DNA from 2 places in the Streptomyces sp. NPDC088261 genome. Region 2 is predicted to be linked to the other one. Evidence: riboswitches for the same ligand, from Rfam matches in the RefSeq annotation. Region 2 holds a riboswitch; the other holds the start of a gene.
The links. A riboswitch is a leader RNA that binds a small molecule or an ion and turns the genes downstream of it on or off. The one in region 2 is predicted to bind glycine.
Positions count from the first base shown of each region.

Region 1: linked by a shared signal. The riboswitch ahead of gcvT (glycine cleavage system aminomethyltransferase GcvT) and the one ahead of gcvP (aminomethyl-transferring glycine dehydrogenase) in region 2 are both predicted to bind glycine.

Region 1 is NZ_JBIURL010000003.1:327,194-330,575, forward strand. Features, by position in the region: gene glyA (serine hydroxymethyltransferase) at 1-145, opposite strand, end outside; gene gcvH (glycine cleavage system protein GcvH) at 163-540, opposite strand; gene gcvT (glycine cleavage system aminomethyltransferase GcvT) at 728-1,864, opposite strand; glycine riboswitch at 2,035-2,133, opposite strand; gene ACIODU_RS08675 (AAA family ATPase) at 2,328-3,065, shown strand; gene ACIODU_RS08680 (enhanced serine sensitivity protein SseB) at 3,232-3,382, shown strand, end outside.
Region 2 is NZ_JBIURL010000006.1:9,302-12,683, reverse strand. Features, by position in the region: gene gcvP (aminomethyl-transferring glycine dehydrogenase) at 1-1,439, opposite strand, end outside; glycine riboswitch at 1,614-1,711, opposite strand; partial or broken gene ACIODU_RS13975 (PRC-barrel domain-containing protein) at 1,841-2,236, shown strand; gene ACIODU_RS13970 (DNA polymerase IV) at 2,134-3,382, opposite strand, start outside.

The DNA of each region.
Region 1 (3,382 bases), on a different contig from region 2:
CCTCCATGACCGCGACCGGAGCGAAGTTCTCCGAGGCGATCATTTCGAGCGTGGACTGCTGACGGTGGAGTTCGGCGTCGACGGCGGCGGCGACGTCCGGGTCGAGCTCGTGGAGCGGGGTGTTCAGAAGCGACTTCGAAGACATCACAGTCCCTGGGGTGTCTAGTTGCCGGAAAATTCCGTGTACTCGTCGGCGGTGAGCAGGTCGGCCGGCTCCTCCGCGACGCGCACCTTGAACAGCCAGCCACCCTCGAAGGGGGCCGAGTTCACCAGCGAGGGGTCGTCCACGACGTCCTGGTTGGTCTCGGTGACCTCGCCGCTCACCGGCGAGTACAGATCGCTGACCGACTTCGTCGACTCCAGCTCACCGCAGGTCTCACCGGCGGTGACCGCGGCACCGACGCCGGGGAGCTCGACGTACACGACGTCACCGAGGGCATTGGCCGCGAACTCGGTGATGCCGACGGTCGACACCCCGTCCTCGGCGGCCGTCAGCCACTCGTGCTCCTTGCTGTAACGCAGCTGCTGGGGGTTGCTCATGGGCTGAATTCTCCTGTACGAGGGGGAGTGGTCGGGACGGGCGTCTTGAGGATCGAGACGCGCGGGGAGGGATCGGGGCCAGGGCCGGACCGGACCGGTCGTCAGGGCCGGGCCGTGGCGTCGCGGGACTGTTGGGGCTGTCGGGACTGTCGGTACCGCAGGGACTGTGACGTCCGAGACGTCCGTATCACTTCCGGCGCTTGTAGAACGGGAGCGCCACGACCTCGTACGCCTCGTGGGACCCGCGGATGTCGACCCCGACCCCCGCCGTCCCCGGCTCGGCGTGCGAGGCGTCCACGTACGCGATGGCGATCGGCTTCCCCAGCGTGGGGGAGGGGGCGCCCGAGGTGACCTCGCCGACGGTCTCCCCACCCGCGACCACGGCGTACCCGGCGCGGGGGACGCGGCGGCCCTCGGCGACCAGGCCGACCAGCTTGCGCGGCGGGGCGGCGGCGGCGCGCTCGGCGGCGGCCTCCAGGGCCTTGCGCCCGACGAAGTCGCCTCCGTTGGAGGTCTTGTCGAACTTGACGACCCGGCCCAGGCCCGCGTCGAAGGGGGTGAGGGCCGTGGACAGCTCGTTGCCGTACAGCGGCATGCCCGCCTCCAGGCGGAGGGTGTCCCGGCAGGACAGCCCGCAGGGCACCAGGCCGACCGGGGCGCCGGCCTCGGTCAGGGCCCGCCAGAGCGTCTCCGCGTGCGCGGGCCCGACGAACAGTTCAAAGCCGTCCTCGCCGGTGTAGCCGGTACGGGCGATGAGCGCGGGCACGCCCGCGACCGTGCCGGGCAGGCCCGCGTAGTACTTCAGGCCGTCCAGGTCGGCGTCCGTGAGCGACCGCAGGATGCCGGGGGACTCCGGGCCCTGGACCGCGAGCAGCGCGTACGCGTCCCGGTCGTCCCGTACCTCCGCGTCGAAGCCCGCCGCGCGGGTGGTCAGCGCGTCCAGGACCGTCTGCGCGTTCGAGGCGTTGGCGACGATCATGTACTCGTCCTCGCCGAGGCGGTAGACGATCAGGTCGTCGAGGATCCCGCCGTCCTCCTGGCAGATCATCGTGTACCGGGCACGGCCGACGGCGACCGCGCCGATGTTGCCCACCAGCGCGTGGTCCAGCAGCTGGGCCGCCTGCGGGCCCGTGACGGTGATCTCGCCCATGTGCGACAGGTCGAACAGACCCGCCTTGGTGCGGACCGCGAGGTGTTCGTCGCGCTCGCTCCCGTACCGCAGGGGCATGTCCCAGCCCGCGAAGTCGGTCATGGTCGCGCCCAGCGCGCGGTGCACCGCGTCGAGGGCGGTGCGGCGGGGGGTGCTGCTCGGGGCAGAGTTCATGGTGGTGACTCCCAGGGCATGACGACGAGGACGGTCCTCCCCATCTGTCATCGGAACCTGAGAGGTTCACCACGACCGCACGGAACCACGGACGACTCTCCGTACGTGCTCACGGTCGTGACTTGCACCTTGGGTGGGACCGCGACGGGCGGCCCGCTTTTCAGATCTGCCTCATCCACGCGGTACGGGGCCTGAGAGATTCAAGGGGAGAACTTGCTCCTTCGGCGCCCGGCGCACACGGTGAGCCGGGACTCTCCCGCGCGGATTCAAACGGCCTGTATGCAGTTGGCGCCGTCATCATCGCACGCATCGCGGGCGCGTGGGGGAGAGAGTCCCCGAACATGGCGACTGCCCGCCACGCCCCGTGAAAGGCTTGCGCGGCATTACCAATTCTTTACACTTTATGGGCAAGGGTCTGGCAGGGGTCAAGGGCCAGGGTGTCCGACCTGACGGGGGGACGGCGATGACGTCGCAGGGATCCGGTGCGTATGTGACGGCGACAGGGGTGGCGGCGACGGGCGTGGCGACGGGCGTGGCGCCGGGGGTGGCGGGCGCAGCGGCGTCCGGAATGCCCGTCCAGTCCGGTGTGACGGCCGCCCGGGACGTGCCCGCGCGCTCCGCGCCGGTGGTCCGCGACCTGCGCGGCCGCGACGGCAGGGTGCCGGGCACCCTCTACTTCGCGGCGGGGGACGTCGTGGTCGTCTCGGGACTGCCGGGCAGCGGCAAGTCCACGTTGATACGGAGGGCGGCCGCCGGCGGCGTCGACTCGCAGGACACCAGGGACCGCTGGGCGCGCCGGCTGCCCCGCCCCGTGCCGTACGCCGTCTACCGCCCGCTGGTCCGCGTCGCCCACTACGCCGCGCTGTGGCGCGCGCTGCGCTCCGGCGAGAGCGTGGTCGTGCACGACTGCGGTACGCAGACCTGGGTACGGCGCTGGCTCGCCCGCGACGCCCGGGTGCGGGGCCGCCGCCTCCACCTGGTCCTGCTGGACGTCACGCCCGGGGTGGCCCGCGCGGGCCAGCGCGAGCGCGGCCGGGGCGTCTCGGGGTACGCGTTCGCCCGCCACCGGCGCGCGGTCCGCCGCCTCGTCAAGGACGCCGAGTCGGGCCGCCTCCCGGCGGGCTGCGCCTCGGCGACCCTGCTGGACAGGCCGGCGGCCACCACCCTGTCCGCCATCACGTTCACGGGCGGGACGCCCTGAGGCGCTCCGGGCGGCCCGCCCCGGCGCGTGCTCCGGGCGGCCCGCCCCGGCGCGTGCTCCGGGCGGCCCGCCCTGACGCGCTCCGGGCGGTACGCCCGGGATGCGCCGTGACGACAGGCCTTAGGGTGCTGCGGCAGGCAAGCAGGTGAGTGGAGGGGTGGAGCGCGTGGACACAGCATGGCCCGGCAACGAGCTCGAAGAGGTGCTCGCGGCCTCGCTCGGGAACGACGCCGCGGGCGGACGGCTCGTGGAGGTGCTCGGGCGCAGCCAGGTCTGGGTGCCGCTGCCCCAGGGCGGCGGCCCCGACAGCCAGAGCC
Region 2 (3,382 bases):
AAGACGGGATGGGTCAGGATGTCGTCGCTCCGCAGCAGCGTCGCGGGCAGCGCGTCGCCGGCGGTCGCGTCCAGCGCCTCGATGTCGGCGTCGACGCCGAACGCCGCCCACACGGCGGTCAGCTGGGCGCGCCCGGTGGTCTCGTCACAGGCGACGGAGACGTGGTCGGCGTCGGCCTGGTACAGGTTGACGCCGTGCTCACGGGCGGCGGCGGTGACCTCGGCGGCCCGGCCGGGGACGCGGACGGTCACCGTGTCGAAGTACGCGCCGTGCACGACCTCCGCGCCGCCGGCCCGCAGCCCCTCGGCGAGCAGCGTCGCGTAGCGGTGGGTGCGCCGGGCGATGCCCCGCAGACCGTCGGGCCCGTGGTAGACCGCGTACATGCCCGCCATGACGGCGAGCAGGACCTGCGCGGTGCAGATGTTGCTGGTGGCCTTCTCGCGGCGGATGTGCTGCTCGCGGGTCTGGAGGGCCAGCCGGTACGCCTTGTCGCCGTCGGCGTCCACGGACACCCCGACGAGCCGGCCCGGCAGGGTGCGCGCGAACGTGTCCCGTACGGCCATGAATCCGGCGTGCGGTCCGCCGAAGCCCATCGGGACGCCGAAGCGCTGGGTGGTGCCGACGGCGATGTCCGCGCCCAGTTCGCCGGGCGAGGTGAGGAGCGTCAGCGCGAGCAGGTCGGCGGCGACGGTGACGAGGGCGCCCAGCTCGTGCGCCCGCTCGACGACCGGCCTGATGTCCCGTACGGCCCCGGAGGCGCCGGGGTACTGGAGCAGCACGCCGAAGACACCGCGCTCGGCGACGTCGGCCGGGATGCCGTCGGTGAGGTCCGCGACGACGACCTCGACGCCGGTCGGTTCGGCGCGGGTCCTGATCACGGCGATCGTCTGGGGCAGGGTGTCGGCGTCGATCAGGAAAACACCGTCCTTGACCTTGCCTGCGCGGCGGGAGAGGGCCATCGCCTCGGCGGCGGCCGTGCCCTCGTCCAGCAGGGAGGCGCCGGAGGTCGGCAGCCCCGTCAGGTCGGCGACCATCGTCTGGAAGTTCAGGAGGGCTTCGAGGCGGCCCTGGGAGATCTCCGGCTGGTACGGCGTGTACGCGGTGTACCAGGCCGGGTTCTCCATGACGTTGCGCAGGATCACCGGCGGGGTGAACGTGCCGTAGTAGCCGAGACCGATCATCGGGGCGAGAACCGTGTTGCGGTCGGCGAGGGAGCGCAGCTCCGCCAGCACCTCGGCCTCGGTACGGGCCCCGGGCAGCCGCAGCGCCTCCGCGCTCTTGATCACGTCGGGCACCGCGGCGGCGGTCAGCTCGTCCAGCGAGCCGTAGCCGACCTGCGCGAGCATCTTCGCCTGGGCCGCCACGTCGGGCCCGATGTGGCGCTGCTCGAAGGGAACGCCACTCTCCAGCCGGGAGAGCGGAATGCGGTGGTCGGTCATGTGGGAGGCCTCCTGGTCGTCACGACCTGCGAGGGGCACCAAGGCGCGGGTGCCCGGACGGCCTCCCCCTCTGTCATCTGACCTGAGAGCTTCACCGGGCGCCAGGGGGCCGCCCGGCTTTCACCGTCGGTGAGGACGGACGCCGTCGACGCCCGCCCTGCTTTCCAGAGTGACCTCGTCCGTGCGGTACGGGGGCCTGAGAGATTCCGGGGAGGATTTGCTCCTTCGGCGCCTCCGGCGATCTCTCCGGAGGACTCTCCCGCACAGGGTCAGCAGCCGTGTGCCAGCCTACCAGCGAGGCCCCGCGCAGGGCTTTTCGAGTGGCCGACAGGCCAAATCTGCACTTTTCTTATGAGTGGAGCGACGGGTCTTCCCCGCTTGTGCGACCAGTTGGAGGGACCGTGGAGAACGACATCGATCCGCGCAGCCTGATCGGCCGCAAGGCGTTCGACCGCGATGGCCACAAGATCGGCACGGTGGACGAGGTGTATCTGGACGACGCCACGGGGGTGCCCGAGTGGGCGGCCGTCCGCACCGGGATCTTCAGCCGGGACGCGTTCGTCCCCCTCGCGCCGAGCACGCTGGAGGAGGAGACGCTCCGGATTCCCTTCGAGCGTTCGCTGATCAAGGACGCGCCCGACTTCGGCGTCGGCAGGCACCTCTCGCCCGAGCAGGAGCTCCAGCTCTACCGGCACTACGGCCTGGCCCTGCCGGAACCGGGGCCGCCCGAGCGCCCCGCCTCGCTGTCCGACCGGGACGCCGAGCGTGACTTCGGGCGGGTCGCCGGCCAGGACGACGGATCCCGCTCCGGCGGCCCCGGCCCGTCCTGAGTCGCCTCCCCCTCCTGAGCCGCCTCACCGCCCCCGGCCGGTCCTCCGGTCAGGGGCAGCGGGTCCGACAGCTCCAGCTCGGGATCGTCCACCCAGAACGTCCGCACCCGCCCCGGCGCGGACCACGGCACCTCGAACCGTACGGTGACCCGGCGCAGCCCGCTGCCCTGCACCCAGCCCGCGCCGAACGCGGCGTGGCGCACGTCGTGCCCGGCCGGAAAGCGCCGGTCGGCGGGCAGGCCCGGATTCCCCGGCGCCTCCTGGGCGGCCGGTACGCCCCCGGTGGGCGCCGCGTGCCCGTCCGCCGCCCCGAGTGCCCGGGAGGCGTCGGCGCGCTCCTCCCCGGCCTTCTCAGCGCCCTTCCCGGAGCCCTGCCCGGGCGCCGGCGTGGACGCGGCGACGTGGGCCACCTCCGCCGCCCGGTCCGCAGCCGCCTTGTCCGCCGCCAGCCGGTCCGCCGCCGCCTGCGCGAACAGGTCCTCCTGCGTGTAGTCCGCGAGCCCGCTGACCCCCACCCCCAACAGCCGTACCCCGCCCGTGGTGTCCACCGACTCCAGCAGCCGCCCCGCCGCCTCCCGCACCACACCCGGGTCGTCCGTCGGCCCGCGCAGCGTCTCCGAGCGGGTCAGCGTGGAGAAGTCGTACCGCCGGACCTTGAGCACGACCGTCCGCCCCGAGTGCCCGGCCGCCCGCAGCCGCTGGACGCACCGGTCCGCCAGCCGGTCCACCTCCGCCCGCACCCGCATCCGGTCGTGCAGATCGACGTCGAAGGTGTCCTCCACGGAGACGGACTTGGTCTCCCGCTCGGCCACCACGGGCCGGTCGTCGTGCCCGCCCGCCATCCGGAACAGCGACGCCCCGTGCGACTTCCCCAGCAGCCGTACGAGCTCGTCCTCACCGGCCTCCGCCAGATCCGCCACGGTGGTCATCCCGGCCCGCCGCAGGTGCTCCCCCGTCGCCGGACCGACCCCGGGCAGAGTCCGTACGGTCATCGGCCCCAGGAGCGCCCGTTCGGTCCCCGGCTCGACGATGACCAAGCCGTCCGGCTTGGCCTGCTCCGAGGCGATCTTCGCCAGCATCTTGGACCCCGCGAGCCCCACCGACCCGGTGAGC